Regions from separate parts of the Buttiauxella sp. WJP83 genome, predicted to be linked through region 4. Evidence: predicted binding sites of a transcription regulator. Region 4 holds the regulator's gene; each other region holds the start of a gene.
What was found. Region 4 encodes CRP, which controls carbon source genes, mostly activating them, when cyclic AMP is high. Its sites were predicted from a motif close to ATGTGANNNNNNTCACAT; they were not measured.
Positions count from the first base shown of each region.

Region 1 (8,293 bases), 2.3 Mb from region 4:
CGACAACGGACATCGCCAGAAAACGCAGCTCGACGATTGGCTATCCCGCCACGAGATTAAACAGCTGGTTGTGGTGGGCCTGGCAACGGATTATTGCGTTAAGTTTACTGCGCTCGACGCTCTGTCGCTGGGTTATGAGGTCACGGTTATCACCGATGGTTGCCGTGGTGTGAATCTGCATCCGCAAGATAGCCTTCGGGCGTTTCAGGATATGTCCGCAGCAGGTGCAACGTTGATGACGCTGGCTGATTTCACTTACTAAACCTTTTCAGGGCGCAAACGCGCCCTTCCCCTCGTTTCTCGATTCCGCTCTCATTCTTCACTTTTAAAGCTCGCTCATTTCTGAGAGCGCTCTCATAATCAAGTTGCTCATTAATACAGCATTTTAGCTGTATTTCTTATTAGCCTTCCGTCCCCCGGGCTTCGGCAGGCTTTATCAATATTGCTCGTCAAAGAGGAACTACCCTATGGTCTTCACGCGTAAACTGCTGCCGTTGCTGGCGGTAATACAAATCGCCTGTGCCGGTGTGGCTCAGGCAAGCTCATACCTCTCAGTAGGCTATTTCAACGGAGGGGGCGATGTCACTGCCGGGCCTGGCGGCGATATTGATAAACTCGATGTACGCCAGATAACCCATCTTAACTACTCGTTTGGTCTGATTTACAACGATGAAAAAGATGAGACAAACTCCGCGTTAAAAGACGCGTCTAAACTGCACCAAATCTGGCTTTCGCCAAAAGTGATGTCAGATCTTGAAAAAATCCCCGCGCTACGTAAACAGAATCCGCAACTGAAAGTCCTGCTTTCAGTGGGTGGTTGGGGAGCTCGTGGTTTTTCCGGTGCCGCTGCAACGCCTGAAAACCGTGCGGTGTTTATCCGTTCTGCGCAGGATGTGATTGCACGCTACGGTCTGGATGGTATCGATCTGGATTGGGAGTATCCCGTTAATGGGGCATGGGGTCTGGTGGCCAGCTCGCCTGAAGATCGCGCTAACTTCACCTCATTGCTTAATGAATTGCGTACTGCGTTGGGCAAACAAAAATTACTCACCATCGCTGTGGCTGCCAATGTGAAAGGCCCAACAGAGTGGGTCGACATGAAAGCCATCGCACCCGCGCTTGATTACATCAACCTGATGGCCTACGACATGGCGTACGGCACGCAGTATTTCAACTCGAATCTTTATGATTCGAAAACATGGCCGACGGTGGCAAAAGCGGATAAGTACAGTGCTGATTATGTAGTGAATAACTACATCGCTGCGGGTATGAAACCTGCTCAGCTCAATCTCGGTATTGGTTTCTATGGCCGAGTTCCTAAGCGCGCAGTCGAACCAGGCATTGACTGGGATAAAGCAGATGCGGCTAAAAACCCGGTTACACAACCCTATTTCGGCGCACCAGAGAAAGCCGTGTTTACGTCGTTTGGGCTAGATCTGGCGAAAGACACTTACCTCAAATACAACGATATTGTTAGCAATATGCTCAATGATCCCCAAAAACGCTTTACCGAACATTGGGACAACGATGCTCAGGTTCCGTATCTGACAATGAAATCAGCCGAGGGCAAAGACTTGTTTGCTATCTCTTACGAAAATCCACGTTCAGTGGCGCTTAAAGCCGAGTACATCAAAGCGAAAGGCTTGGGTGGAGCGATGTTCTGGGAATATGGGGCGGATGACAACAATCAGTTGGCAAAAGAGTTAGCAAAAGATTTGGGGATTAAGACGGAGCATTAACTTCCAGATAAGACTGGGTGGCACGACACCACCCAGCTTTTCAAATTTACAGCTTCACCGTCACAATCGGTGCGGGCGTAATGCCGAAGTCTGCTTTGAGCTGTTGTTTACTCTTCATCACCATCTGACCATTCGTGTCAATCGTCATGTGCTGAGCATCAGTGTTGTGACGCGCCTGCCACATCATCACCAATTGCAGACTGTTCTCTTTTTGATCGGGAGTCAGTGCTACACCGTCAGGCCATTTCCCCAGCTCAACGGCAGTCGCCAGACGCTGATAAACTTCCGGTGTCATTGTGTCTAACATTTCATCCAGGTTCATCATTGGACAAGTTCCTGTGGAATAATTTGCTGAATCGATTTTTCAGCCTTCGATCTGCTCACCGTTTTTATCATCGGTGAAGTTTAACGATGCTGAGTTTACGCAGTAGCGCTCGCCTGTAGGTTGCGGACCATCCGGGAAAACGTGTCCCAAATGCGCTTCACAGTGACTACAACGGATTTCAATGCGTTCCATGCCGTGCGAGAAGTCCTTGATGTAGCGGATAGCATTATCACTCACCGGTTCATAGAAGCTAGGCCAGCCGCAACCGGAGTCAAACTTCGACTCTGACATAAACAGCGGTGCATCGCAGACCAGGCAGTGATAAACACCTTCACGCTTGTTATGCAGCAGACGGCCGGAAAACGGAGGCTCGGTGCCATGTTTCTGAGTGACGTAAAACTGCATCTCAGAAAGGTTTTTTTTAGATAAATCAGGAGGTAATTGGTTAGCCATATACGTACATCTCGGGCAGTGGGTACTGTAACTAATAACAGCATGATTCTAACAAAAAATTAACAACGTCGTGCGGTTTTTTGTTCTAAACTTAGCCCTGAATTTCTGGCTCAGCGCCAATTGTGATCGCTGTCACATTCTTGTTGGAATTGATCTTTAAAATTCCTCGCATCGTCCCCATTTGGATAAAGAGCCAAAAGGGAAGCGCGAGGCGGTTCAGTCGTTCAAATGATGTCCACAGGATTGATTTGTCGCAATGATTGACACGATTCCGCTTGACGCTGAGTAAGGTTTTTGTAATTTTACAGGCAACCTTTTATTCACTAACAAATAGCTGGTGGAATATATGACTATCAAAGTAGGTATCAACGGTTTTGGCCGTATCGGCCGTATTGTTTTCCGTGCTGCTCAGGAACGTTCTGACATCGAGATCGTTGCAATCAACGACCTGTTAGACGCTGAATACATGGCTTACATGCTGAAGTACGACTCAACTCACGGTCGTTTTAACGGCACTGTAGAAGTCAAAGACGGCCACCTGGTTGTTAACGGCAAAACTATCCGTGTTACCGCAGAACGTGATCCAGCAAACCTGAAGTGGAACGAAGTCAACGTTGACGTAGTTGCTGAAGCAACTGGTCTATTCCTGACTGACGAAACTGCTCGTAAGCACATCACTGCTGGCGCTAAAAAGGTTGTTCTGACTGGTCCTTCTAAAGACAGCACTCCTATGTTCGTTAAAGGTGCTAACTTCGAGAAATATGCTGGCCAGGATATCGTTTCTAACGCATCTTGCACCACTAACTGCCTGGCTCCACTGGCTAAAGTTATCAACGACAACTTCGGTATCGTTGAAGGCCTGATGACCACTGTTCACGCAACTACCGCTACTCAGAAAACTGTTGATGGCCCGTCTCACAAAGACTGGCGCGGCGGCCGCGGCGCAGCTCAGAACATCATCCCTTCTTCTACCGGTGCTGCTAAAGCTGTAGGCGTTGTACTGCCAGAGCTGAACGGTAAAATCACTGGTATGGCGTTCCGCGTTCCAACTCCAAACGTGTCTGTTGTTGACCTGACCGTTCGTCTGGAAAAAGCTGCGTCTTACGAAGAAATCAAGAAAGCAATCAAAGCGGCTGCTGAAGGCCCAATGAAAGGCGTTCTGGGTTATACCGAAGACGACGTTGTATCTACTGATTTCAACGGCGAAGTTTGCACTTCTGTGTTCGATGCTAAAGCTGGTATCGCACTGAACGACAAATTTGTGAAACTGGTTTCCTGGTACGACAACGAAACTGGCTACTCAAACAAAGTACTGGACCTGATTGCTCACATCTCCAAATAAGTTGAGATGAGCGATTAAATCCTGAGAGGCGACCCATGCGGTCGCCTTTTTTTTCGCCTTTGATCGATAGGTTGAACAAATGATTAATAAAATTTTTGCCCTTCCGGTTATTGAACAAATTACCCCTTCCCTATCTCGTCGCCAGATTGACGAGCTGGAAGTTATCGTGGTTGACCATCCGCAAGTTCGTGCTTCCGTCACTTTGCAAGGCGCGCACCTGTTGTCCTGGAAACCAGCCGGTGAAGAAGAAGTGCTTTGGCTAAGTAACAATACGCCATTCCAGAACGGTAAAGCGATTCGTGGCGGCGTACCTATCTGTTGGCCATGGTTTGGCCCGGCAGCTCAGCAAGACCTGCCAGCGCATGGTTTCGCACGTAACCTGCCATGGACTCTGAGTGCGCACAATGAAGATGAAAACGGCGTCTCTTTGACCTTCGAATTACAGAGCAGCGATGCGACTCGTAAATTCTGGCCACATGACTTTACCCTGTATGCACGTTACAAGCTGGGTAAGACCTGTGATATGGAACTGGAAGCACACGGCGAATTCGACGTTAACTCTGCACTGCACACCTACTTCAACGTGGGCGATATCGCCGCAGTGAAAGTCAGCGGGCTGGGCAACAAGTATATCGATAAAGTGTTGAATGCTACTGAAGGCCAATTGACCGACGGCGTGCAGACCTTCCCGGATCGCACTGACCGCGTTTATCTGGAACCAGAAGAGTGCAGCGTTATCCATGATGCGAGCCTGAATCGCACTATCGACGTCATCCATCACCATCACATCAATGTGGTTGGCTGGAACCCAGGCCCTGCACTTTCTGCTTCTATGGCAGATATGCCAGACGATGGTTACAAGACTTTTGTTTGTGTCGAGACTGCTTGCGCCAGCGCATCACAAAAAGCAACAGCGGATAAGCCTGCACGTTTAGCCGCGACACTGCGTGTAGCCCAAAAAGCGTAAACTAATTCTAAAGGCGTTTAGCGGCCCGGTGCCGAAAACGCCTTTTCCATGCTCAACACTCAGAGGTGTTTTTCTGTCTGGTGAACTGTTGTTCAGTCATCATCATTCCCCACTGGTCGCCCTGCCACTCTTTTAGCAGCTTAAAACCAAAGGATTCATACAGACGTCTGGCCGCATTCAGACCACTGAACGTCCAGAGTTGCACGGCAGCAAATTCGTGCGCGTCACTAAACGCCATAGCTTCGTTGAGCAGCTTTCTGCCCACTCCCGTTCCACGGCAATTATCGTCAAGAATAAACCAGCGCAAATGGGCTTCATTATTTCCCAAATCCTGACCATCTATCGCGACAGAGCCAACAATCCTGCCATGGCTAACAGCCAACCAGATTTGATTGCACGGTTCATCCAGACGACCAGCAAATTCAGCCAGTCCACTTGCCACTTTCCCCTCAAAGAAATGGCCAAAGTTATGATGCTTCGCGTAATACGTACCGTGCATTTCGGCAATGCGTCCAATCATTCCTGGCATATAACCTGTGATAATTTCGATCGTTTCTGACGACGAAGGCATGTCGACATCCCGACAGTTTTCTAACGCGCGAGCATATGCAGACAACCCATGAGCTACTGTCTTCTGTTGTGCGGCATCCAGATTTTCTAACGCTTTTATGACACGCATCGAACCGTATTCATTTATCTTCTTGACCGTATCTGCTCCTTTATCCGTCAGCTTGAGCAGTTTGACGCGCGCGTCATGGCGGGCCTGGACCTCTTGTAACTCACCTGCGGCAAGTAATCGGGTCAGCATCCGGCTGACGCTGGACTTTTCCAGCCCCAAGATTTGCACTAATTGTGCCGCGGTCAACGCGCCATTGTTCTCAATCTCCAACAAACTATGCACTGCTGAAGGAGAATAGTTTGTTGCGGCAAGTGTGGTGTTCATAAATCCAAGCTCACGGACCATAAGTCGGGAAGCCGCTCGGATTTCTTCAATTAACTGGATTTGGGACATGTGTAATCTGCATGCGCTAAACAATGGTTGTACAATACAACCATTATCATCGGGAGATTGTCAACGTTTACCCTATTGACGGTCAACTTAGGCAGAGAATAAAAAAACACCATGTTGGTGCAAATGCACCGGATATGCGCACTATTTTGGAGCAACAACAGAAAGGCAATCTGACAGGATGAGAGCGGATTTAGCAGGAAGGGTATCTGATTATTTTTAAGAAAAGTGTCGATACAAGTCGACATCAAAACGGGGCGATTATGCCCCGTTGAAGTGCACTGAATGCACCATCAGAAACTGTAGGTGATACCTGTCATCAAAATACCCGTCCACTCTTTATCAATCATCGGGCTATCAGTGACTTCATTGGCCAGGTGAACATAGCGCCCCATACCGAAGACATTCCAGCTGTCTGTCAGCTTATAGTTAACAGACAACTCAACGTACGGCGACCAGCTACTTTCAGGATCATAGGAATCTAAACCACTGCGCTGTGATTCGCTCTTACTGATGCCATAGTAATATTGGTTTTGGTTCTCGCTGCTCCACGTGATTCCAATGCCAGGGGTCATTGTCAATCGATCGCTATTGTAGCGATACAACCATGCGGTATCCCAGGTTACGCCGTTGCTATTGCCCAGTGTGTCACCCGCCAGCACGGTACGCAGGAAACCATACTGCGTGTTATGCACGTAGGAAAGCCCCGCCATCAGAGTCGCATGGCGATTTTCTAACTGGCGCATACTCTTTGAGTCACTGTCTTTCGCACGGAAAAAGATCGGTGAAAAGTAGGTAATAATGGAAAGCTTGTCAGCCTGGTCATTCCACAGGTAGTAACCTGCGGTTAACCCGCGCAGATAAACACTCTCCCCTTCGTAACCTATCATCGGAACAGGGTACAAACGGTCTTGCTCGCCTTTGTACATGTTAGGTGTCACCAGAGCTGCTGCCCCTAACGACCAGGGACCCTCCGTAGCCTGTGCTACAGAAAAAGTTGAAGCAATGAGTCCCCCCAATGCAATAATTTTGAAATTGCTCACAATCCATTAAATCCTTTAATCAAATAATTAGCCAAGAGAGTGTAACCCTCTTGCTTTCTTAGCCAAAATTTTTTACCACTTTGAAACATCAGAGCAACCAAACAACATCTCGCGAACAGATTTCATCTTCTTTTCAGTTTTATGAATCACATGTGATACCAACCACTTCCCTTTACAACAAAAGGAGATTTATTTGGATGAGTTATTGATATGTCATTGAAATTGGCTTGTGGCCGTATGCAAGTTTTGCAAATGCCATCTACGCTTTATTTTAGGAAGATGAAATACGCTGAACGCGGCAATGAAAATGCCACGATACCCTAAGACATTCGAGTGGTAGTCAACGCGCTTAAGACTTGAATGATGAGGGGTAAGAGAAGTTGGCATAAGGGTTGCTCGAGATTCAGGAGACGTCTTCCGGGAGCCTCCATTACTCATACGAACGGCTCTCTAACCTGTGCTAAATACGAAAGGACGGCATGCCATGAATATATTCGATCACTATCGCCAGCGTTATGAAGCTGCCAAGGACGAAGAGTTCACACTGCAGGAGTTTCTTGCAATCTGTAAGCAAGATCGCAGTGCCTATGCCAATGCGGCAGAACGGCTATTGATGGCCATTGGTGAGCCAGTGATGGTGGATACTGCCACAGAGCCACGGCTGTCCCGTCTCTTTTCGAATCGGGTGATTTCCCGTTACCCGGCATTTGAAGAGTTCTATGGCATGGAAGAAGCCATCGAACAAATTGTTGCCTATCTTAAACATGCGGCTCAAGGCCTGGAAGAGAAGAAACAGATTCTCTATTTATTGGGGCCTGTAGGTGGCGGTAAATCATCACTCGCTGAACGTCTGAAGGCGTTAATGCAGCGTGTGCCCATTTACACTCTGAGTGCTAACGGCGAACGCAGCCCGGTGAATGACCACCCGCTGTGTCTGTTTAATCCACAAGAAGATGCTTCTATTCTTGAAAAAGAGTACGGCGTCCCTACCCGCTATCTCGGCACGATTATGTCGCCATGGGCGGCAAAACGTCTGCATGAGTTTGGCGGCGACATCACCAAATTCCGTGTAGTGAAAGTCTGGCCGTCAATTCTGGCGCAGATTGCGATTGCCAAAACTGAACCGGGTGATGAGAACAACCAGGATATCTCGGCACTGGTCGGTAAAGTGGATATTCGTAAACTGGAAAACCACGCGCAAAACGACCCGGATGCTTACGGCTATTCCGGCGCACTGTGCCGGTCAAACCAAGGCATCATGGAATTCGTTGAGATGTTCAAAGCGCCAATTAAAGTGCTCCACCCGTTGCTGACCGCAACCCAGGAGGGGAACTATAACGGCACCGAAGGCATTTCCGCCCTGCCATTTAATGGCATTATCCTTGCGCACTCAAACGAATCTGAGTGGGTGACGT
Region 1 covers NZ_CP110080.1:2,789,172-2,797,464, forward strand. Annotated here, with positions in the region: gene pncA (bifunctional nicotinamidase/pyrazinamidase) at 1-262, shown strand, start outside; gene OH773_RS12900 (glycoside hydrolase family 18 protein) at 468-1,739, shown strand; gene OH773_RS12905 (YeaC family protein) at 1,786-2,061, opposite strand; gene msrB (peptide-methionine (R)-S-oxide reductase MsrB) at 2,104-2,517, opposite strand; gene gapA (glyceraldehyde-3-phosphate dehydrogenase) at 2,864-3,859, shown strand; gene OH773_RS12920 (D-hexose-6-phosphate mutarotase) at 3,939-4,826, shown strand; gene OH773_RS12925 (bifunctional helix-turn-helix transcriptional regulator/GNAT family N-acetyltransferase) at 4,879-5,838, opposite strand; gene OH773_RS12930 (MipA/OmpV family protein) at 6,129-6,878, opposite strand; gene yeaG (protein kinase YeaG) at 7,363-8,293, shown strand, end outside.
Region 1: msrB (peptide-methionine (R)-S-oxide reductase MsrB) is a predicted target of CRP. The motif match lies at 2,638-2,655, and genes of this name have one in related genera.

Region 2 (8,293 bases), 1.2 Mb from region 4:
ACCTGGCGTGCCTGGGCTTCTCTGCTGATTTGGTGATGCAGTCCTTCTGCCACACCGCCGCTTATCCAAAGCCTGTGGATGTGAATACTCACCACACGTTGCCTGACTTCATCATGAACCGTGGCGGTGTGTCGCTGCGTCCGGGCGATGGCGTTATCCACTCGTGGCTGAACCGTATGCTGCTGCCTGATACCGTCGGTACGGGCGGTGACTCCCACACCCGTTTCCCTATCGGGATTTCCTTCCCGGCGGGTTCTGGTCTGGTGGCGTTTGCTGCGGCAACCGGCGTAATGCCTCTGGATATGCCAGAGTCTGTGCTGGTGCGCTTCAAAGGTAAAATGCAGCCGGGGATCACCCTGCGTGATTTGGTTCATGCCATCCCGCTGTATGCCATCAAGCAAGGTCTGTTGACCGTTGAGAAGAAAGGTAAGAAAAACATCTTCTCTGGTCGCATCCTGGAAATCGAAGGTCTGCCAACGCTTAAAGTTGAGCAGGCATTTGAACTGACCGATGCTTCCGCTGAGCGTTCAGCTGCTGGCTGTACCATCAAGCTTGATCGCGAACCGATCGAAGAGTATCTGAGCTCTAACATCGTGCTGCTGAAGTGGATGATCGCAGAAGGTTACGGCGATCGTCGTACGCTTGAGCGCCGCATCCAGGGCATGGAAAAATGGTTGGCCGATCCTCAGCTGATGGAAGCGGATGCCGATGCAGAATACGCAGAGATCATTGAAATCGATCTGAACGATATCAAAGAGCCTATTCTGTGTGCGCCAAACGATCCGGACGATGCACGTCTGCTGTCTGATGTTCAGGGCGAGAAAATTGATGAAGTGTTCATCGGTTCTTGCATGACCAACATCGGCCACTTCCGTGCGGCAGGTAAACTGCTCGATAGCCACAAAGGTCAGTTGCCGACTCGACTGTGGGTTGCTCCGCCAACGCGTATGGATGCCGCTCAGTTGACTGAGGAAGGCTACTACAGCGTGTTTGGTAAGAGCGGTGCACGTATCGAAATCCCAGGCTGTTCACTGTGTATGGGTAACCAGGCGCGTGTGGCAGATGGTTCGACCGTGGTTTCAACGTCAACGCGTAACTTCCCTAACCGTTTGGGTACTGGTGCTAACGTGTTCCTGGCTTCCGCAGAACTGGCCGCAGTGGCTTCACTGCTGGGCAAACTGCCAACGCCTGACGAATACCAGACCTTCATGGCGCAGGTTGATAAGACGGCGGTTGATACCTACCGTTATCTGAACTTCGACAAACTTTCTCAGTACACCGAGAAAGCTGACGGCGTGATTTTCCAGACCGCGGTGTAAATGATTTTCCCCTCACCCTAACCCTCTCCCAACGGGAGAGGGGATTGTCAGGTTTTCTCCCTCTCCCCGAGGGAGAGGGCCGGGGTGAGGGCATCAGACAACTCAATTCCCCCCATCAATTTTATTTCCCTATCCTGTACTTACATCCTGTTTTTCGCCGGTTTTGCTGCGATAATTACCTTATACGCTAAGGGGTACTGTATTTCCCCAGGCCGGGTAGAGGAAAACACCATGGAATATGAATTTTTGCGCGATGTCACCGGGTTGGTGAAAGTGCGTATGTCGATGGGTCACGAAGTGGTGGGTCATTGGTTTAATGAAGAAGTAAAAGATAATCTCGCCCTGCTCGATGAAGTTGAAGAGGCAGCAAACTCAGTAAAAGGTAGTGAACGCCAGTGGCAACGTACTGGGCACGAATACACGTTGTGGCTCGATGAAGAAGAGGTGATTATCCGTGCCAATCAGCTGGAAATAACCGGTGATGAAATGGAAGACGGGATGAATTACTACGACGAAGAGAGCCTGTCATTCTGCGGCGTTGAGGACTTTATGCAAGTGGTTAACGCCTACCGGGAATTTATTGCACAAAATCGTTAAACCCGTTTGTTGCAGTGTCCCAAAAGTTTATTGAGTGACTTTTGGGACGACATAGTTTTTGGCTATTTCACGTAGGCGAGCAGACTCAATGAGTCCCGGGCCAGGGATTTACATTTGTTCGCTGTTGGGATGGCAATTCCGCTGAGATCACGATAGCTGTCTTCACCCAATGCTTTCATGTTGAAAGTATCGTAATTGCTCAAATCCCACTGGTTTTGTTGTGCAAAAAACACCAGTGCGCGACGAATTTGTCCGTTAGGCAGATTTTGGTAGCCGCAATCATTTTTCAGGAACACAAAAACCGCAGTAAGATCGGCCATATCTTCTGCTTCAGACTCGCTAAGTGCCTGACTGCTGGTAGAAAAAGCCAGCAACAATCCCAGCATTAATGCCCTAACACCCATCTTCATCACATCTACCACTTTTTCTCAGATACGAAACGTTAGCACAGTTGAGCAAGACGCGACGAGAATTATTCACAGCGCTATTCTCTGGGTAAAACTTGACCTTCCCCTTGGGTAAAGGTTTATGCTCAACAGCACGCCTGCTAAAGAAAGGAATTGAATATGCATCGCCGTGATTTTCTAAAATATTCTGCTGCTATTGGTGCGTTTAGCGCTCTGCCGCTCTGGAGTAAAGCGGCACTGGCGGCCGACAGACCCGCATTGCCGATCCCCGGAATTCTTTCCCCTGATGCAAAGAATAGCATCCGTTTAACCGTACAAGGCGGCAAAAGCACATTCAACGGAAAAACGGCCACCACCTGGGGTTATAACGGCAATTTGCTTGGGCCTGCGTTACAGCTTAGTCAGGGTGAAGAAGTTACCGTTGAGATAAATAACACCCTCGCGGAAGAGACGACGCTTCACTGGCATGGTTTAGAAATCCCCGGCGATGTCGACGGCGGTCCACAAGGTGTCATTGCCGCAGGTGGCAAACGCACTGTGAAATTTACACCGCAGCAACGCGCGGCAACGTGCTGGTTCCACCCGCATCAGCATGGAAAAACGGGTCATCAGGTCGCGATGGGTCTTGCGGGACTGGTATTGATTGAGGATAACGAAAGCCGTGCGCTGCGCTTACCGAAGCAGTGGGGCATCGATGATGTGCCGCTGATTATCCAGGACAAGCGTTTCAGTGCCGATGGGCAAATTGATTATCAACTGGATCTTATGAGTGCGGCTGTTGGCTGGTTTGGCGATACGCTGTTGTGTAACGGAGCGGTGTACCCGCAACATGCTAATCCGCGTGGCTGGTTGCGTTTACGCTTGCTCAATGGCTGTAACGCTCGTTCATTAAATATTGCCGCCAGCGATAACCGACCGTTGTACGTGATTGCCAGCGATGGTGGACTGCTCGCGGAACCGGTCAAAGTCACCGAACTCCCGATGTTAATGGGGGAGCGCTTCGAAGTGCTGGTGGATACTCGTGACGGTAAAGCGTTTGATATCGTCACGCTGCCGGTTAAACAAATGGGGATGACGGTCGCGCCTTTTGACCAGCCAGTGCCTGTCGTGCGCATCCAACCGCTGATTATCGCCGCTTCTGCCGAACTCCCCGATAAACTGGCTACCGTCCCGGCGATACCCAATCATGAAGGGGTTACCGAACGCTGGTTGCAACTGATGATGGATCCGATGCTGGATATGATGGGAATGCAGGCGCTGATGGATAAATACGGCCCTCAGGCGATGGGCGGCATGAACATGTCCGGGCATGGGAATATGGGCGACATGGGGAATATGGACCATGGCAAGATGAATCACGGCGGCATGAATCATGGCAAACAAGGCGCAGGTTTCGACTTCCATAATGCCAATAAGATCAACGGAAAAGCGTTTGATATGAATACGCCCGCTTTCGCCGCTGAAAAGGGCAAATACGAAAAATGGACGATTTCCGGCGAAGGCGACATGATGCTACATCCCTTCCATATTCATGGAACGCAATTCCGCATCCTCAGTGAGAATGGTCAACCGGTAGCGGCCCATCGTCAGGGCTGGAAAGATACCGTGCGTGTGGAAGGCGGGCGAAGCGAAGTGTTAGTGCGTTTTGATCATGTCGCTTCAAAGGAGCATGCGTATATGGCGCACTGCCATCTGCTCGAACATGAAGATACCGGCATGATGCTCGGATTTACGGTGGCGTAAAATTGCCCTCACCCCGGCCCTCTCCCACGGGGAGAGGGGGAAAACCGTGCTCTGGCTGGGGAGGGAGAAAACTGAACAGTTCCCTCTCCCGTTGGGAGAGGGTTAGGGTGAGGGGAAAATTACTTAGCGTCGTCCGGCAAAGCATAAGCAACAATATAGTCGCCCATCTTGGTTCCGAAGGAGCCGTGGCCACCCGCAGAAATCACGACGTACTGCTTACCATTCACTTCATAGGTCATCGGCGTTGCCTGTCCACCGGCTGGCAGACGCGCTTCCCACAGTTTGTCACCGTTGCTCATGTTATAAGCGCGCAAATAGTTATCTGCGGTTGCGCCAATAAACAGCACGTTCCCTGCGGTCGAAATTGGGCCGCCCAGCATTGGCATCCCCATTTTAAACGGCAGTGGAAGCGGTGAGCTGTCATGCACGGTACCGATACGTTTTTTCCACACCACTTCATTGGTTTTCAAATCGACCGCAGAAATATAACCCCACGCCGGTTGCTTACACGGTAAGCCGAACGGAGAGAGGAACGGGTTCAGCGTCACGCCATATGGCACGCCGTACTGTGGCTGAATGCCAGATTCAGAACCGCTACCTTTAGCATCTTTCGGTGGCTCCATTGGGTTGCCTGGGCCGCGTGGCATCAGCTTAGAAACAAACGGCAGGGCCATAGGGTTGGCGATCGCCACCTGACGGTTCGGGTCAACTGAAATTCCACCCCACTCGAACATCCCCAGGTTGCCCGGGAACACCAGCGTGCCTTGCTCAGACGGCGGTGTGAAAATGCCTTCATAACGCAAGTTGTGGAAGATAATACGGCAGACCATCTGGTCGTAGAGCGTCGCCCCCCACATATCCGCACCGCTGAGATCTTTCTTCGGACGGAAGCTGAGATCGGAGAACGGTTGGGTTGGCGTAACGTAATCACCTTTCGCTGCACCCTGCGGAACCGGTTTTTCCGGAGCCGGAACGACCAGTTTGCCGTCACGACGGTCCAGCACAAAGATGTTGCCGGTTTTCGCTGGTGCGTAGATAACCGGGATCAGGTTGCCGTTCTTGTCGCTAATATCGGCAAGTGTGGGCTGCGATGGCATGTCCATATCCCACAGGTCGTGGTGAACCGTTTGATAAGACCATGCCAGTTTCCCGGTCGTTGCGTTCAAGGCGACAATGCTGCTCGCATAGCGCTCCTGTTCTGGTGTGCGATTACCACCCCAAATATCCGGCGTGGTCACCCCCATTGGCAGATAAACCAAATCAAGCTTTGCATCATAGGCGGCTGGTGCCCAGGAATTCGGCGAGTTAAGGGTGAAATGATGTTCGTCGCCTGGAATGGTATTCGGATCTTTTGCACCCGGGTCGAATGCCCACAGCAGTTTGCCGCTGTTCACATCAAAGCCACGGATAACACCAGACGGCTCGCGAGTAGAGAAGTTATCTGTCACTGCACCCGCAATCACAATCACTTTATCGGTGATAATGGGCGGTGATGTTGGCTCATACATGCCTGGTGTGGTCACCGGCATATTGGTTTGCAGATTCAGAATACCTTTGTTAGCAAAGCTTTCGCACAGCTGGCCGTTATCGGCATTGATTGCAAACAGACGCCCGTCATTCACCGGAAGGATGATACGACGAGGGCAGTCTGAAACGACATCCGGGCTTGCGTTATCCGCAGTCGCTTCGTGGTAAGAAACCCCACGGCAAGTCACGTGTTGGAACGAAGGGTTGGTATCCAGTCGCGGATCGAATTTCCACTTCTGCTTACCGGTTGCTGCATCCAGCGCAAACAGTTGCTGGTGAGCGGTACACAGGTAAAGCGTGTCGCGGATTTTAATCGGAGTGACTTCGTTGGTGATTTCACCCGGATCGGTTGGGCGCTTCACGTCACCCGTCTGGAAGGTCCACGCCTCTTCAAGCTTACCGACGTTTTTATCGTTGATCTGTTTTAAAGGAGAGTAGCGCTGTCCTTCCTGATTGCGACCATATGCAGGCCAGTCGGCATCAGGAATGGTGGAGCTTGCTGTCGTTGTCAGTTCATCGCTTTTCAGCGTGCCGTTAATTTCTTGCGGATCGTTAAAGACCGCCCAGGCCAGCCCAATCACGGTAATCACCAGCACTGCCCCAAGCGCGGGAGCGGCACCTGTAGCCGGTTGAATCAGATGACGATAAACAAACGGGAGCAGTAACCAAACGCCGAAGAAGAAAAGTACGTCTAAACGCGGTGTGAGTGCCCAGAAATCGAAACCGACTTCCCAGACTGACCACACTGCGGTGCAAAGCAGTAATGCGGCATACAGCCACAGCGCCAATGCTTTACGTTGCCAAAGTAAACCTGCGGTGACCAGCATCACCACGCCTGCAATGGGGTAGTACCAGGAACCTCCAATTGCCACTAACCATATCCCGCCAATAAGTAAATACAGCCCGGTCAGTACTGCAAACAGGGCTGTTAAGGTTGCGATGACTCGCGAACCAGAGTTATTTGTTTTCACAATTATCACGCTCTTAAAAATTTGATAGCAATTCATTATAGTTATTAACAAGTGTGATATTCATCACATAAATGGCTTTTTTACTGATAGCGGATGAGAATGTGTTTTGCTGTTATACTGCTGGCCTGAATATTTTGTATTGGTTTAAAATTAACCGATATCGAATGATTTATTTTTAAATCATATGGTTATAACTATGAAACATACTGTTGAAGTGATGATCCCCGAAGCGGAGATCAAAGCCCGTATCGCTGAGTTGGGTCGTGAGATCACTGAACATTATCGTGATAGCGGTAGTGATATGGTGCTGGTTGGTCTGCTGCGTGGCTCATTTATGTTCATGGCGGACCTGTGCCGTGAAGTCCACGTGCCACACGAAGTCGATTTTATGACGGCATCGAGTTATGGCAGCGGCATGTCCACCACCCGCGATGTGAAAATCCTGAAAGATCTCGATGAAGATATTCGCGGTAAAGACGTGCTGATCGTCGAAGATATTATCGATTCCGGTAATACGCTGAGCAAAGTGCGCGAAATTCTGAGCCTGCGTGAGCCAAAGTCACTGGCAATTTGTACGCTGCTGGATAAACCGGAGCGTCGTGAAGTGGACGTGAACGTTGAGTGGGTGGGTTTCGCCATTCCTGACGAATTTGTGGTGGGTTACGGCATTGATTACGCTCAGCGTTATCGCCATCTGCCTTACGTCGGTAAAGTGGTTCTGCTGGACGAGTAACGTGTCGAAAAGCGCGAAGTTTTGATGTTAAAAAAGGGCCTTTAAGGCCCTTTTTGCTATCTGTGTTACTGAGAAGGTGTTCTATTCTTGTGGCTGATGTGAGAATTCTGAAGATTTGAAATCCCGCTACGGTAGCCCTGTTCCAGCGATTCGCGGCTGGTGGCCGTCACTTCCAAATCGCGCAGGCGACCATCGTGAATACCGTAAGCCCAACCGTGTACGGTGACTTTTTGCCCGCGTTTCCACGCTGACTGCATGATGGTGGAATGGCCAAGGTTATAAACCTGCTCCATCACGTTCAGTTCGCAAAGCGTATCAAGACGCTGCTCCGGTGGGAGTTCTCCCAGCAGGGAGCTATGCTTGAACCAGATATCGCGGATGTGCAACAGCCAGTTGTTAATCAGCCCTAAATCTGGGTTCTCAACTGCCGCTTGTACACCACCACATCCGTAGTGGCCGCAGATGATAATGTGTTCAACTTCAAGAACATCTACTGCGTACTGAACAACAGAAAGGCAATTCAAATCCGTATGAATGACCAGGTTTGCCACATTACGGTGAACAAACAACTCGCCAGGCTCAAGGCCCGTCAGACGCTCGGCAGGTACGCGGCTATCGGAACAGCCGATCCATAAGAAGCGAGGTTTTTGGGCTTGAGACAAACGTTCAAAAAAACCCGGATCTTCGTCCTCCATCAGTTTTGACCAGACCTGGTTATTGCTGATGAGGGTATCAATGTCTTTCATGGAAGTTAACAACCTGTAACAGGAGAAGTGCGTTGAGGTAATATAGGGCAACTAGATTAGCGAGATCAATTTTAAAACTGCTTAACTTTTTTTGTACCGGACAAGGCAACCGTAAATAATGACAATTGCATTAGAACTGGAACAGTTAACGAAAACCTATCCCGGCGGTGTACAGGCGCTGCGCGGCATAGATCTTCGTGTTGAAGCAGGGGACTTTTACGCCCTGCTGGGGCCAAACGGCGCAGGAAAA
Region 2 covers NZ_CP110080.1:3,844,651-3,852,943, reverse strand. Annotated here, with positions in the region: gene acnB (bifunctional aconitate hydratase 2/2-methylisocitrate dehydratase) at 1-1,319, shown strand, start outside; gene yacL (protein YacL) at 1,551-1,916, shown strand; gene OH773_RS17830 (YacC family pilotin-like protein) at 1,979-2,326, opposite strand; gene cueO (multicopper oxidase CueO) at 2,483-4,066, shown strand; gene OH773_RS17820 (glucose/quinate/shikimate family membrane-bound PQQ-dependent dehydrogenase) at 4,186-6,600, opposite strand; gene hpt (hypoxanthine phosphoribosyltransferase) at 6,761-7,297, shown strand; gene can (carbonate dehydratase) at 7,363-8,043, opposite strand; gene OH773_RS17805 (ABC transporter ATP-binding protein) at 8,162-8,293, shown strand, end outside.
Region 2: hpt (hypoxanthine phosphoribosyltransferase) is a predicted target of CRP. The motif match lies at 6,616-6,633, and genes of this name have one in related genera.

Region 3 (8,293 bases), 2.1 Mb from region 4:
GTGAGGCGCTGGAAGAGTATGTGAAGCCGATTGGCGGCGGATACTTCTTTGTCCTGCCTGGCGTTAAAGATAATCAGCATTATTTAGGGCAGGGGCTTTTAGAGGCTTGATGCGGTAATTTTTGAAACCACCCTCATCCTAACCTTCTCCCTGAGGGAGAAGGGACCAGGCCGAAGTCGCCAGAGAGAGCAGAGGCTATCATTCTCTCTATCCTCAAGGGGAAGGGGTGCACGGATTTCTCCCTCTCCTGGGGGAGAGGGCTGGGGTGAGGGCGTCCTGCATTCCCACAAAACCCTAATTCCTTCCCCTGCTAATTTTTCATTTGCTAACAATTTGTCTGCCTACTATTCATCCAATTTTTAAATAACTATACCTTTGATATAAAAGTGTAATATTTTTATGTCATAAATCTGATTAACGCGTGACGAAACGCGAATGTTGAATTAAAGTAAAATAAGTGTTGCAATTAAGATAAAATTTGATGTATTTAAAGCAAGAGCGGTAGTTCCCGACTGTGAATTTAAATCACAATGGAGACAGCGCATGGTAGGGTCCTGTACTGGACGATTAAACAAACATCTTACCCGCACCATCCTGTGCGGAGGTCTCTCCTCCGGCTTCGCTATCTTCACCGCTAAAACCTCAAACCCTTTAAAAACTCAGAGTGTCAACGATGCGCTAAGCGGCGTATTTCGTCTAACTGGTGCATCCTCTCAACCGGCAGTTTATGGCTTAAAAGGAAGCCAAACCTCATCCGTTAGTGAGCATAATCGCGTATCTGAAAGTGACGCGGGAAATGAAACCAACTGTAAGGTGCCATCCATGGGAAGACAGAAAGCAGTGATCAAAGCTCGTCGCGAAGCAAAACGTGTGCTGAGACGGGATTCACGTAGCCACAAACAACGTGAAGAGGAATCGGTCACATCGCTTGTGCAGATGAGCGGCGTTGAATCTATCGGCATGGCCAGGGATTGCCGTGATAATTCACCTATAGCAGCGCGAAATGAGGCTCAGCAGCACTATCTTAACGCCATCGAGAAAAAGCAGCTGATATTCGCCACCGGCGAAGCAGGTTGCGGCAAGACGTATATCAGTGCGGCGAAAGCCGCTGAGGCCCTGATACATAAGGATGTCGACAGGATAATTGTTACCCGCCCGGTTCTGCAAGCTGACGAAGATCTCGGCTTCTTACCTGGGGATATTTCGGAAAAATTCGCCCCTTATTTCCGCCCGGTCTATGACATCCTGGTGCGACGTTTAGGGTCGTCTTTCATGCAGTACTGCCTGCGTCCCGAAATTGGCAAAGTAGAAATTGCGCCGTTCGCCTATATGCGCGGACGTACCTTCGAAAATGCGGTGGTTATTCTTGATGAGGCGCAGAACGTCACCGCAGCGCAGATGAAAATGTTCTTAACGCGCCTTGGGGAAAACGTGACGGTGATCGTCAATGGCGATATCACACAATGTGATTTGCCGCGGGGTGTTCAGTCTGGCCTGAGTGATGCTCTGGCACGTTTTGAAGAAGATGAGATGATTGGTGTTGTCCAATTTGGCAAACAAGATTGTGTGCGCTCAGCCCTTTGCCAGCGCACGTTGAATGCCTACGACTGATTTCTGGTGTGATAGATTCGCAAAGCCCAAACTCTGTTTGGGCTTTTTTCTTTGCGCGAATTATTTGCCCAAAATGTGAAGGGTATCAAAACGGATGGTCAATGAGAGACAATTCTGGGCTCCTTAAAAATATTCCCCATCAGATTGTTGCCGTATACTGTTTACAACCAGAAACAATCATAACTTACCAATAATTCGCTTTTGCAGGTGTGGGTTGTGCTGAAATCCGACATGCAGGCAATTGCAACGTGAGGAAACTATTATGACTAAAAAGCGTATTTACCTATTTTGTTCTGCCGGTATGTCCACTTCATTACTCGTTTCAAAAATGAAGGCGCAGGCTGAGAAATATGAAGTCCCTGTTGTTATTGAAGCCTGGCCTGAAACTCTGGCGGCTGAAAAAGGCAAAGATGCGGACTTAGTATTACTGGGACCGCAAATCGCTTATATGCTTCCAGAAATTCAAAAAGTATTACCGGGTAAAACGGTCGAAGTCATTGACTCGGCAATGTACGGTAAAATTGATGGGTTAGGCGTACTTAAAGCCGCCGTCGCATCGATTAAGAAAGCAGCAAATAGTTAATTTTTTTTATTGTTTTATTTTTCCGTCAAAGAACGACCTTACACAACCTGGCCGCAAGATTCTTGCGGCAATAAAGGAAATTCCAAATGAGTAAAGTCATTGATTCACTTGAGAAGATATTGCTTCCTTTCGCAGTGAAAATTGGGAAGCAACCGCACGTCAACGCAATTAAAAATGGTTTCATCAAATTAATGCCATTGACCCTTGCCGGGGCCATGTTTGTATTAATCAATAACGTCTTTCTGAGTTTTGGCGCCGGTTCCTTTTTCTATTCTTTAGGTATTCGCTTAGATCCCTCGACCATTGAAACCCTTAATGGGTTAAAAGCCATTGGCGGCAATGTGTATAACGGCACATTGGGTATTATGTCGCTAATGGCTCCTTTTTTCATTGGTATGGCGCTTGCTGAAGAACGTAAAGTTGACCCTCTTGCTGCCGGTTTATTATCCGTTGCAGCATTTATGACCGTAACACCTTATAGCGTGGGCGAAGCTTATGCTGTTGGTGCTAACTGGTTAGGTGGTCAGAATATTATTTCCGGTATTGTTATTGGTCTGGTTGTCGCGGAACTCTTTACCTTTGTTATCCGTCGCAATTGGGTTATTACTTTGCCAGATAGCGTACCGACTTCGGTATCACGTTCATTCTCTGCATTAATTCCAGGTTTCCTGATCCTGTCTATTTTCGGGATTATTTCCTGGCTGCTGGCAAATCACGGTAGCAACTTCCACCAGATCATTATGGATTCCATCTCTACGCCGCTGGCGTCGATGGGTGCAGTCGTGGGCTGGGCGTACGTTATCTTCAACTCCCTGCTGTGGTTCTTTGGTGTGCATGGTTCACTGGCGCTTACCGCGCTGGACAACGGCATCATGACCCCATGGGCGCTGGAAAACATCGCTCTCTATAATCAGTATGGTTCTGTACAAGCTGCGATTGACGCAGGCAAACAGTTCCACTTCTGGGCTAAACCAATGCTCGACTCCTACATCCTGTTGGGTGGTTCTGGTGCGACACTGGGTCTGATTATCGCCATCTTTATCGCTTCACGCCGTGCGGATCACCGTCAGGTTGCGAAACTGGCACTGCCATCAGGCATCTTCCAGATTAACGAACCTATCCTGTTCGGTCTGCCAATCATCATGAACCCGGTTATGTTTATCCCGTTTGTGCTGGTTCAACCGATTCTGGCAGCCATCACGCTTGCGGCTTACTCACTGGGCATCATTCCACCGGTCACCAACCTGGCACCGTGGACCATGCCAACCGGCTTAGGCGCCTTCTTTAACAGTAACGGTAGCATCGCAGCCTTGTTAGTCGCTCTGTTTAACCTGGGTGTCGCAACCTGTGTCTACATGCCATTTGTTATCTTGTCGAACAAAGCGCAGGCGGTTATTGAAGAAGAAGAAAGTGAAGAAGATATTGCTAACGCTCTGAAATTCTAATCTTAAATTCTGAATAGTTTTGGTTGGGGATAGCCCCCCTTATCCCCAACCACTTTAAAAGTACCGGGAGAAAGTTTGATGTTTAACTTAGATAACGCAGTAGATAACGAAGTCGATACCAACGACCTTGAAGAAGTGGTAATGGGCTTAATCATCAATTCCGGCCAGGCGCGCAGCCTTGCATATGCAGCACTGAAAATCGCTAAAGCAGGCGATTTTGAAAAGGCCTGGGAATTGATGGGGCAGTCTCGTGAAGCGCTGAATGAAGCCCACCTGGTGCAAACTAAACTGATTGAAGGTGACCAGGGCGAAGGCAAAACCAAAGTGAGTCTGGTGCTGGTTCATGCACAAGATCACCTGATGACCTCGATGCTGGCACGTGAGTTGGTCACAGAACTTATTGAGCTTCACGAAAAAATAAAATAAGTTGGAGGACCTTATGCAGCCACCGGTAATCAGTATGGAAATCAGTACGGCACGTGAGAGTCAACTTTTTGATGGTCAACATTTCCACATGTTCATCCACAACAAAGTCGAAAGTGTCTCCGGGCTGCACCAGCATGATTATTACGAGTTCACGGTGGTACTAACCGGGCGTTATTACCAGGAAATTAACGGTAAACGTGTGCTGCTGGAGAGAGGGAGTTTTGTTTTCATTCCGCTGGGTTCTTATCATCAAAGCTTTTATGACTTTGGTGCTACCCGGATCCTGAATGTCGGTATCAGCAAAGCTTTTTTTGAACAGCATTATTTACCGTTATTTCCAGCCTATTTTATTGCTTCACAGGTTTATCAGATTAAGAACGAATTTCTGACTTATATTGAATCTGTAACGGCCTCATTAAACTTTCGTCAGGGTGAGTTTAATGAATTTCTTGAGATGGTGACGTTTTATATTGTTAATCGTCTGCGCCATCACAAAGAATCAGAATCAGGGGGGGATATTCCTGCCTGGCTGAAAAACACCGTCGAGCAGATGCATGGTAAATCAATGTTCGGTGATAAAGCATTAGTGAACATGGTGGAGTTGTCTGGAAAGTCGCAGGAGTACTTAACCCGCGCCACACAACGCCATTACGGTAAAACACCGATGCAAATTATCAATGAAATAAGAATTAATTTTGCTAAGAAACAACTGGAGATTACCAACTATTCTGTCACCGATATCGCTTTCGAGTCAGGTTACAGTAGCGCCAGCATGTTTATTAAAAACTTTAAAAAATTAACGTCATTTACACCGCAGCATTATCGGAAGCAGTTATACAGCATAAAATAATCTGTATATGTATTAGTGAGGGTTGGGAATTATTCCTGGCATATTCATGCCATATATAACCTTCAATAATACATCTATATCTCTGCCTTAATTAAAGTGCAATCGGAGTCCCTATGAGTAAAAAATTGAAAGTCGTCACAATCGGTGGTGGGAGCAGCTATACCCCTGAATTACTCGAAGGTTTTATTAAACGTTACGAAGAATTGCCGATCACTGAATTATGGTTGGTCGATGTTGAGGCCGGTAAAGAGAAACAAGATATTATCTTTGATCTTTGCTTGCGCATGATTGAACGCGCTGGTGTGCCGATTGCGCTATATAAAACCCTCGATCGCCGCGAAGCGCTGGTGGATGCCGACTTTGTTACCACGCAATTGCGTGTTGGCCAACTGAAAGCCCGTGAACTTGATGAGCGCATTCCGCTGGGTTACGGCTACTTAGGTCAGGAAACAAACGGGGCAGGTGGTTTGTTTAAAGGCCTGCGTACTATTCCCGTGATTTTTGACATTATTAACGACGTGAAAGAAATCTGCCCTGACGCGTGGGTGATTAACTTCACCAACCCGGCCGGCATGGTGACTGAGGCGGTGTATCGCCACACTGATTTCAAGAAATTCATTGGCGTGTGTAACATCCCAGTGGGCATGAAAATGTTCATTAAAGATGTGTTAAAACTCAAGCCAACCGATGAATTGAATATCGACTTATTCGGTCTGAACCACATGGTGTTCATCAGAGATGTGCTGGTTAACGGAACCTCTCGTTTTGACGAACTGCTGGATGGCGTGGCCGCCGGTACATTAACCGCGGGTTCAGTGAAAAACATCTTTGATCTGCCATTCAGCGAAGGCTTGATTCGTTCCTTGCGCCTGCTGCCGTGCTCTTATTTGCTCTATTACTTCAAGCAAAAAGAGATGCTGGCTATCGAAATGGGTGAATTCTACAAAGGCGGTGCGCGCGCAACTGTCGTTCAGAAAGTGGAAAAACAACTGTTCGAGCTGTACAAAGATCCGGCGTTGAATGTCAAACCGAAAGAACTGGAACTGCGTGGTGGGGCTTACTATTCTGACGCGGCTTGTGAAGTGATCAGCGACATTTATAACGACAAGCAAAGCGAGCATTACGTTAACGTGCCGCATCATGGTCACGTTGATAATATTCCTGCTGATTGGGCGGTCGAAATGACCTGTACTATCGGTCGCGATGGCGCAACACCGAGCTCGCGCATCACCCATTTTGATGAAAAAGTGCTGGGTCTGATTTACACCATCAAAGGTTTTGAAGTTGCGGCAAGCGAAGCGGCTCTGAGCGGTAACTTTAACGATGTGTTACTGGCGCTGAACTTGAGCCCACTCATCCATTCCGACAAAGATGCTGAGAAAATTGCCCGCGACATGCTGCTCGCGCACGAAGCAAATCTACCAAACTTTGCGCAAGCAATCGCTGCACTTAAATAACTGGAGGCCTTCCCTTATCGGGGAAGGCAGCCTACCGAGGCGACAATGGATAAGTTATTAATTGTTAACGCGGACGATTTTGGGCTTTGCAAAGCACAAAATTATGGAATTATCGATGCTTACATCAACGGTGTGGTGACGTCGACCACCGCGATGGTTAACGCCCATGGCATTGAACATGCCGTTGCGTTAAGTGCTAAACAGCCTGGACTGGCGATTGGCATGCACTTTGTGCTGACGCTAGGGCGCCCGATATCGGCTATGCCGGGGCTGACGGATGAAAAGGGCGAGTTAGGGAAATGGATTTGGCAACGTGCCGAAGAAAATACCTTACCCCTGGCAGAAATTGAACACGAGCTGGCATGCCAGTTTGCAAGATTTGTCGAATTGTTTGGCCGCGCACCAACACACATCGACAGTCATCACCATGTCCATATGATCCCGCAAATCTATCCGATTGTTGAAGCTTTCGCGAAGGCGAAAGGTCTTCCAGTACGCTTTGACTACGATGCGGCCAGAACGGATGAGATTGAGCAGCACGGAGTTAAAACCACGCAAGGCTTTGATAGCGGCTTTTATGGTGAGCAAATAACGGAATCGCTGTTCCTCGACACGTTAGAGAGATCAATGACCCGAGGTGAGCAATCGTTAGAGGTGATGTGTCATCCTTCGTTTATCGATAACACGATTCTTGCCAGCAAGTACTGTTATCCGCGTCTGGCTGAACTGGATGTCTTAACTTCCGCTTCGCTTAAATACGCGATTGCAGAACGCGGGTATCGCCTGGGTACGTTCAAAGATCTGTAATCTTAGTTGTGGTAGAGCAGTGGTTTAGCCCAACGGCGAGTTGTCATACCCGAACTTAGGTTCGGGTTTTTTTGTCTTTTTTGGCAGGCTATAAACGAAAAAAAAGCCCGTATTTTCATACGAGCTCTTCTTCAAATGTGGCGGTGAGAGAGGGGCTGACTGCGCTGCGCTTGCCCTTCGGGCGTCATGGTCGAAAGCGCCCCTGACGTCCAAATGCTAAAGCATTTGTCGAACCTCGGGTCGAGGGTTCTCACCCGTCTCTCCACGGGGTACGGGCGAAAAAAAAGTCTGAACGTTAGTTCAGACTTTCTCTTGGAATGTGGCGGTGAGAGAGGGGTTCGAACCCTCGATACGTTGCCGTATACACACTTTCCAGGCGTGCTCCTTCAGCCACTCGGACACCTCACCGTTTTGTTTCTGTTGCCAACATCAGGGGGCAACGGGGCGCTACTATAGGGTCTCAACCCTATTCGGTCAAGTTTAATCTTCGGTTTACGAATCGTTCGGTTAAGGTGTGAACGATGCTGAATTTAAGGCGAAAAAAAAGTCTGAACGTTAGTTCAGACTTTCTCTTGGAATATGGCGGTGAGAGAGGGGTTCGAACCCTCGATACGTTGCCGTATACACACTTTCCAGGCGTGCTCCTTCAGCCACTCGGACACCTCACCGTTTTGTTGTTCCCTGACTTCTGGAACGGGCGCTAATGTAGGGAAATCTGCGCGCTGCGTCAATTCACTTTTCGAAATATCGGCGCGTTTAGCCAAACTTCAAACAACTTGCTTCTTAAAACAGCAAAGCGTGGTGATTTTTTATTAGATTCATCTGATGTATTGTTAAACGCTGCACGTAAGAGCCTATCCCATTAGGCTATTTTATTTGTGAGTTTTGACCTGGGCTGTGCTCAAAATCCTCACGTACTACGTGTACGCTCCGGTTTTTCCGCGCAGTCCGAGTCAAAACTCACTGCATCAATCACGCCTACTGGGATAGGCTCTAAGTCTAAGAATAAATGGAGAAAGCATGGACATCATTTTTCATCACCCGACATTTGATACTCAATTTTGGCTCGACGGTATGCAACAGCAACTTCCAGGTGCCACTGTTCGCCAGTGGC
Region 3 covers NZ_CP110080.1:2,973,833-2,982,125, reverse strand. Annotated here, with positions in the region: gene efeB (iron uptake transporter deferrochelatase/peroxidase subunit) at 1-110, shown strand, start outside; gene phoH (phosphate starvation-inducible protein PhoH) at 823-1,611, shown strand; gene OH773_RS13975 (PTS sugar transporter subunit IIB) at 1,874-2,194, shown strand; gene chbC (PTS N,N'-diacetylchitobiose transporter subunit IIC) at 2,281-3,639, shown strand; gene chbA (PTS N,N'-diacetylchitobiose transporter subunit IIA) at 3,718-4,065, shown strand; gene chbR (transcriptional regulator ChbR) at 4,100-4,915, shown strand; gene OH773_RS13955 (6-phospho-beta-glucosidase) at 5,029-6,372, shown strand; gene chbG (chitin disaccharide deacetylase) at 6,418-7,179, shown strand; tRNA gene OH773_RS13945 (tRNA-Ser) at 7,500-7,587, opposite strand; tRNA gene OH773_RS13940 (tRNA-Ser) at 7,760-7,847, opposite strand; gene ghrA (glyoxylate/hydroxypyruvate reductase GhrA) at 8,200-8,293, shown strand, end outside.
Region 3: OH773_RS13975 (PTS sugar transporter subunit IIB) is a predicted target of CRP. The motif match lies at 1,685-1,702, and genes of this name have one in related genera.

Region 4 (8,293 bases):
CAGCAAAGCGAAGCAAGCGCAAAGCCGTGTGAAAATGCTCGAACGCATGGAATTGATTGCCCCAGCACACGTAGATAACCCGTTCCATTTCAGTTTCCGTGCCCCAGAAAGCTTGCCAAACCCGCTGCTGCGCATGGAAAAAGTTAGCGCAGGCTATGGCGACCGCGTGATCCTGGACTCCATCAAGCTTAATCTGGTTCCCGGTTCCCGCATCGGTTTACTGGGGCGCAACGGCGCGGGTAAATCTACGCTTATCAAATTGTTAGCAGAAGAAATTCAGCCACTGCAGGGTGATATTGGTCTGGCAAAAGGCATCAAGCTGGGATACTTCGCACAGCACCAGCTTGAATATTTACGTGCTGACGAATCTCCGCTGCAACATCTGGCACGTATCGCGCCAAAAGAATTAGAACAACAACTTCGCGATTACCTGGGCGGCTTTGGATTCCGGGGCGATAAAGTGACCGAGCAAACCGCACGTTTCTCCGGCGGTGAAAAAGCGCGTCTGGTCTTGGCACTGGTTGTCTGGCAGCGCCCGAACTTGCTGCTGCTCGATGAACCGACAAACCACCTTGATCTCGACATGCGTCAGGCATTGACTGAAGCGTTGATTGATTTCGAAGGCGCATTAGTCGTGGTTTCGCACGACCGTCACTTACTGCGTTCGACGACCGACGATCTCTATTTAGTTCACGACGGGAAAGTCGAGGCATTCGACGGCGATCTTGAAGACTATCAGCAATGGCTGGTTGATCTGCAAAAACAGGAAAACCAACCGCAAGACTCAGCAAAAGATAACGTCAACAGTGCGCAGGCGCGTAAAGATCAAAAACGCCGGGAAGCTGAGTTACGCACGCAAACCCAACCGCTGCGCAAGCAAATTACCAAGCTTGAAAAGCAGATGGAAAAGCTAAATGTGCAACTTGCAGAAGTCGAAGAGAAGCTGGCTGATAGCGCCATTTACGACCAAAGTCGTAAAGCGGAAATGACGGAATGCCTGCAAACTCAGGTTAAGGTAAAAGCGGCTCTGGAAGAGTGCGAAATGGAATGGCTGGATGCGCATGACCAGTTAGAACAGATGATGCAGGTCGAATGACAATCAGGCCTCACCCAATGTGAGGCCTGATGACTCTAATGCCAGATAAGCAGCACACATGCCGCAGTCAGCAAACCCATAAAGATATTAAAGATTGCCCAGGCGCGGCGGCTACGAAGTAGCGTGCCAATCATGCTGCCAAACGCAATCCAGATGATACCTGCAACGATGTTGACCAGCGCAATACCGATGCTGATTAGCACCACAGAGTGCAGATACTGAGAACCGGCAAGGCTAAAACTTGCCACAGCGCCTAGCGCCATCAGCCACGCTTTTGGGTTGATAAGCTGCAACAAACCACCCTGCCAGAATGGAATCGGTGACGGAGGTGGCGCATCGGTTTCCAGTTTTTCATACGTCGCTGTGCCGATTTTCCATGCAAGCCACAATAGGTAAGCACTCCCGGCAATTTTCAGGATAAGGTGCAACGCTGGATATAAAAGGATTAAGCTACCGACGCCAAAGGCCACCAGCAACAAGATGCACTGCATCCCCAGCATGATGCCTATCATCAAAGGTACGGTACGAATAAAGCCGTAGTTGGCGCCGGAAGAAGTCAGCAACATATTGTTTGGGCCAGGTGTAATCGCCGCGACCCAAAGAAAACCAAGCATAGAGAAGAAAAGCGTTTCCATGAAATGGGTGTTCCACACCCGGTAAAGTTAATGAGCAAGCTAAATGAAACTAACAGTGTGATATGGCCACGACAAGTCCCGCAGCATTGAATTTTAATCACGTTGACGATGAACAGTTTCGTCCACTAAAGGGTGTCAGCAATCCGCACCTGCAAACGATGCTCCCTCGCTTAATTCGCCGCCGCCTCAATTTCAAACCTCATTGGCAGCGTCTTGATATGCCGGATGGGGATTTTGTCGATCTTGCCTGGAGCGAAGACCCACGGCAGGCAACGCATAAACCACGGTTAGTCGTTTTTCATGGTCTTGAAGGAAGCCTGCACAGCCCCTATGCGCATGGATTAATTGATGCCGCACGTAAGCAAGGCTGGCTGGGTGTAGTGATGCATTTTCGGGGGTGTAGCGGCGTACCGAATCGCAAGGAACGAATCTATCACTCCGGCGAAACCGAAGATGGAAGCTACTTCCTCAACTGGCTCAATACACGTTACGGCAACGCACCAACGGCGGCAGTCGGGTTTTCACTCGGTGGAAATATGCTTGCCTGCTTAATGGCAAAACAAGGTGCTGATTGCACACTACAGGCCGGTGTTGTGGTTTCTGCCCCACTCATGCTTGAGCATTGCAGCAAACATATCGAAACAGGGTTCTCGCGCGTTTATCAACACTATTTGTTGAATCTGTTGAAGAAAAATGCGGCGCGCAAACTGCGAAGCTATCCCGGGACGCTTCCTGTCGATATGCGTCAGCTCAAAGGAATGCGCCGCCTGCGCGAGTTTGACGATTTGATTACCTCAAAGATTCACGGTTTCGCCGATGCCATTGACTATTACCGCCAGTGCAGCGCCATGCCACTATTGCCACAAATTAAAACGCCTACGCTTATCATCCACGCTAAAGATGACCCGTTTATGGATCATCATGTGATCCCTGATAGAGCGATATTGCCCGACAACATTGAGTACCAACTGACGCGTTACGGCGGCCATGTTGGGTTTGTGGGTGGCACGCTTCGTCATCCGGAAATGTGGCTTGAGCAACGTATCCCGCAGTGGCTGTCTAAATTTTTGGAAAAATCACTATGATGATTCCCTGGCAAGATCTCCCTCCCGAAACGCTTGATAATCTGATTGAATCCTTTGTATTACGCGAAGGTACAGATTATGGTGAACAAGAGCGCTCACTAGAGCAAAAGGTGGCCGATGTTAAGCGCCAACTGCAAAGTGGAGAGGCCGTATTGGTTTGGTCAGAACTCCATGAAACGGTGAATATCATGGCCCGTGGGCAATTTCGCGGCTAAATATTAATCTTCTATACTGCATAATGCCCCTCACCCCAACCCTCTCCCAAAGGAGAGGGAGAAAAACAAAACAGACCCGCTCCAGTCCCTCTTCTGGGATAAGGAGAAAAACATGCTCAACCCAGTTCCCTCTTCGGGATAGGGAGAAGAACATGCTCAATCCAGTTCCCTCTCCTGGGGGAGAGGGTTAGGGTGAGGGCCAAACCCAGCTAAACCCACTTGTGATTACCCAGGGAGTTGTTGCCTTATGTCAGCCAAACATCCGGTTATTGCCGTAACAGGTTCCAGCGGCGCGGGAACGACCACCACCAGCCTTGCCTTTCGTAAAATATTTCAGCAACTCAATCTTCGCGCAGCCGAAGTCGAAGGTGACAGTTTCCACCGTTTCACTCGCCCTGAAATGGATATGGCTATCCGTAAAGCTCGCGATTTGGGTCGCCATATCAGCTACTTTGGCCCGGAAGCGAATGACTTCGGCTTACTGGAACAAACGTTTCTGGAGTACGGAAATACCGGGCAAGGTAAATCACGCAAGTATCTGCATACCTATGATGAAGCGGTACCCTGGAACCAAATTCCGGGGACGTTTACCCCGTGGCAGTCGCTGCCGGAACCGACTGATGTCTTGTTCTATGAAGGTTTGCACGGAGGAGTCGTCACCCCACAACATGATGTGGCGAATGCCGTCGACCTACTGGTTGGCGTAGTGCCGATTGTGAACCTGGAATGGATACAAAAACTGGTGCGGGACACCAGCGAACGCGGGCACTCAAGAGAAGCGGTGATGGACTCAGTCGTGCGTTCGATGGACGATTACATCAATTACATCACGCCGCAATTTTCCCGGACCCATATCAACTTCCAGCGCGTGCCTACCGTTGATACGTCGAACCCATTTGCGGCACGTGGTATTCCGTCACTGGATGAAAGCTTCGTGGTGATCCATTTTCGTGGGCTGGATGACATCGATTACCCGTACTTACTCGCCATGTTGCAAGGCTCATTCATTTCCCACATCAATACATTAGTGGTGCCAGGCGGCAAGATGGGACTGGCAATGGAATTGATCATGGCACCGCTAGTTAAACGGCTGGCAGAAGGTCGACACATCAATCAGGGCGGATAATTACCGCCCTGCTGACACACATTAGCCTTCAATCACTTCATAGCTATGAGTAATGTTCACAGCTTTTTCCAGCATCAGAGCGACAGAACAATACTTTTCAGCAGAGAGATCCACCGCGCGGGAAACCGCGTTATCTTTCAGTTCTTTGCCTGTCACGATGAAATGCAGGTTAATGGTGGTAAAAAGACGAGGGGCTTCTTCACGGCGCTCAGAGGTCAGTTTTACTTCGCAATCCGTCACGTTGTAGCGACCTTTTTGCAAAATAGAAACCACATCGATTGCACTGCAGCCCCCCGCAGCCATCAGAACCATCTCCATCGGACTTGGTGCTTTATCGCCAGAATTACCATCCATCAAAATCTGGTGTCCTGAAGCGGACTCCCCAAGGAAGGTTAACCCTTCTACCCACTTCACTCGTGCCTGCATGTTACTTCTCCAGTTGAAAAAACCCTTTCAGAGTACGCGGATGCAGCAAAACTGGCAACGGAAGGCGACCTGCGTCATGCTGAAACGAGACAATAGGAGACACTTGTCAAAAGCTATGCTAAAACAATCCAGATGCTACATCGATACATTGACGTAATGCATGTATGCAGAGGACGTCACTAATTACAGGCAGCAAGAATGACTTGCGTGCCATCTCCCCAAGATGGGGAATATTCTAATACTTGCAACGCCAGACAGGATGTTTAGCGTCTTGTCGTTGGTAGCTAGTTATAAACAGAGGATAACCGCGCATGGTGCTTGGCAAACCGCAAACAGACCCGACTCTCGAATGGTTCTTGTCCCATTGCCATATTCATAAGTATCCATCGAAGAGCACACTGATTCACCAGGGTGAAAAAGCTGAGACGCTGTATTACATCGTCAAGGGCTCTGTGGCTGTTCTGATTAAAGATGAAGAGGGCAAGGAAATGATCCTCTCCTATCTGAATCAGGGCGATTTTATTGGTGAGTTAGGGCTGTTCGAAGAAGGCCAGGAACGTAGTGCATGGGTTCGTGCTAAATCTGCCTGTGAAGTGGCTGAAATTTCCTATAAAAAATTCCGCCAGCTGATTCAGGTCAACCCAGACATTCTGATGCGCCTGTCTTCCCAGATGGCTCGTCGTCTGCAAGTGACATCTGAGAAAGTCGGTAACCTGGCATTCCTGGATGTGACTGGTCGTATTGCACAAACACTGCTGAACCTGGCGAAACAACCTGATGCAATGACCCACCCAGACGGTATGCAGATTAAAATTACCCGTCAGGAAATCGGTCAGATCGTGGGTTGTTCTCGTGAAACCGTTGGTCGTATCTTGAAAATGCTGGAAGATCAAAACCTGATCTCTGCTCACGGTAAAACGATCGTCGTTTACGGCACTCGTTAATCTCCGTCCTCAAAAAAGGCGTGTCACTCAGGTAACACGCTTTTTTTGTTTCTACATTTCTCTGAGTGTAGCCAACACCCACGCAACTTGTATTATGAAGAGCTATGTGGCGCCGACTGATCTACCATCCAGAAGTTAACTACGCATTGCGACAAACGCTGGTACTCTGCCTTCCTGTGGGGGTAGGATTACTGCTTGGAAATTTGCAGTTAGGTCTGCTGTTCTCGTTAGTGCCCGCCTGTTGCAACATTGCCGGCCTGGATACCCCCCATAAGCGCTTCTTCAAACGTCTGATTGTTGGTAGCACTCTTTTTGCAGTCAGCAGTTTAATCATGCAGCTTTTGCTGCTCTACACCACCGTTCCATTGCCCGTCATTCTCTTTGTTATGGCCCTTATGTTGGGGGTCACTGCTGAAATCAGCGCCCTGCATGCACGCTTACTTCCCGCCTCGCTGATTGCTGCCATTTTTACACTTAGCATGGCCGGTAACATGCCTATCTGGAAGCCGATGGCGCTGTATGTCTTTGGCACGATTTGGTATGGGGTCTTTAACTGGCTTTGGTTCTGGATATGGCGAGAGCAGCCGTTGCGCGAATCTTTAAGCCTGCTCTATCGCCAATTAGCGGATTACTGCGAAGCCAAATACGGCATGCTCACTCAGCACGTCGATCCCGAGACGGCACTTCCGCCGTTGCTGGCGCGCCAGCAAAAAGCCGTCGACTTGATTACCAACTGCTACCAACAACTGCATATGCTATCGGCGAATCAGCAAAACGGTTACAAGCATTTGTTACGCTCTTTTCAAATAGCGTTAGATCTACAAGAGCACATTTCCGTCAGTTTGCACCAACCTGCCGAGGTGCAAAAACTTGTCGCGCAAAGCCATGCGGAAGCCGTTATTCGCTGGAATGCGCAGACCATTGCGGCCCGTTTGCGTGTTCTGGCTGATGACATTCTTTACCATCGTTACCCGCAGCGTTTTACGATGGAGAAGCAAATTGAAGCCCTTGAGAAAATCGCCCGGCAGAATCCGGATAACCCAGTCGGACAGTTTTGTCATTATCACTTCAGCCGTATCGCGCGTGTATTACGCAGCCAACGCCCGCTGTACGTCAGGGATTTAATGGAAGACAGGCAACGCCGCTTACCACTGTGGGCCGCGCTGAAAAGCTATATGTCATTGAAATCAGCGGCTCTGCGCAACGCCGCCCGGTTAGGCGTAATGCTAACTATCGCCAGTATTTTTGGGGCATTTTTGCATCTCCCCAAACCCTACTGGATTTTAATGACGGTGATGTTTGTCACGCAAAACGGCTACGGCGCTACCCGAGTACGCATTCTGCACCGTTCGGCAGGTACCATTGCAGGCCTGGCCATTGCGGGTTTCGCCCTGCACTTTCACTTCCCACAAGACATTGCGTTGGCCGCGATGCTGGTCATCACGCTCGTCAGCTATCTGATCATTCGCCAAAGCTACGGCTGGGCGACAATTGGTTTTACCGTGACAGCGGTATATACCCTGCAACTGTTAACGCTCAGCGCCGAGCAATTTATTGTTCCACGTTTGATAGATACGCTGCTGGGCTGTTTGATTGCCTTCGGTGGCATGGTGTGGCTTTGGCCGCAATGGCAAAGTGGATTGCTGCGCCAGAACGCCCACGACGCACTGGAGACAGACCAGGAGGCCATTCGCCTGATTCTGAGCAACGACCCTGAACCCACGCCTTTGGCCTGGGAACGGATGAAGGTCAATCAGGCCCATAATGCGCTGTTTAATTCGCTGAACCAGGCGATGCAGGAGCCCGGTTTCAACTCGCATTATCTGGCAGATATGAAACTGTGGGTGACGCACAGCCAGTTTATCGTCGAACACATCAATGCCATGACGACTCTGGCACGCGAGCACAATATGCTGACCCCGGATTTAGCCCAGCATTATCTGCAATCATGTGAAATTGCGCTGCAACGATGCCAACAGCGGTTGCAGTACGATGGGCCTGGTGAGACGAACGATGCGAATATACTCGACCCACTGGAAGGGCTTCCGAGTGGGCCGTTGAGCACAATGGAACAACATTTACAGCGGATTTTGGGTCACCTCAGCACCATGCACACCATTTCGTCGGTTGCATGGCGCCAGCGCCCCCATCATGGTATCTGGCTGAACCGTTTACGTCGGCCTGAGAGTCAATAAACCTACGTCATCCGCCGTTTTGTCGGATGACACGGGTGCTTACACGTCTTGAGATACGATTTTCTCGACCGCTTTAGCAAAGCGCGCCATTCCTTCATCAATATCAGCCTTTTCAACGATCAAGGCTGGTGCAAAACGCATGACATCAGGCCCGGCATTCAAAACCATCACCCCTTCTTGCGCTGCCGCATGGAGGAATTCACGTGCACGGCCTTTGTATTGCGGTTTCAGCTCCGCGCCAATCAACAAGCCCATGCCGCGAATATCGCTGAACACGTCAAATTGCTCATCAATCTGCTGTAAATGCTTCACAAACTGCTGACGTTTTTCTGTGACGCCAGCCAACACTTCAGGCGTATTGATGATATCAAACGCCGCGCCGGCAACCGCACACGCCAGTGGATTCCCACCGTAGGTAGAACCGTGCGTACCAACATGGAATGCAGAGGCTATTTCCTGCGTCGTTAACATGACACTCACAGGGAATCCGCCACCCAGCGCTTTAGCGCTGGTCAAAATATCCGGTGTCACGCCGTAATGCATATACGCAAACAGTTCGCCGATACGACCC
Region 4 covers NZ_CP110080.1:360,493-368,785, reverse strand. Annotated here, with positions in the region: gene OH773_RS01640 (ABC transporter ATP-binding protein) at 1-1,096, shown strand, start outside; gene OH773_RS01635 (LysE family translocator) at 1,132-1,731, opposite strand; gene OH773_RS01630 (hydrolase) at 1,794-2,816, shown strand; gene OH773_RS01625 (YheU family protein) at 2,813-3,031, shown strand; gene OH773_RS01620 (phosphoribulokinase) at 3,279-4,157, shown strand; gene OH773_RS01615 (OsmC family protein) at 4,179-4,583, opposite strand; gene crp (cAMP-activated global transcriptional regulator CRP) at 4,895-5,527, shown strand; gene OH773_RS01605 (YccS/YhfK family putative transporter) at 5,632-7,722, shown strand; gene argD (bifunctional acetylornithine/succinyldiaminopimelate transaminase) at 7,762-8,293, opposite strand, start outside.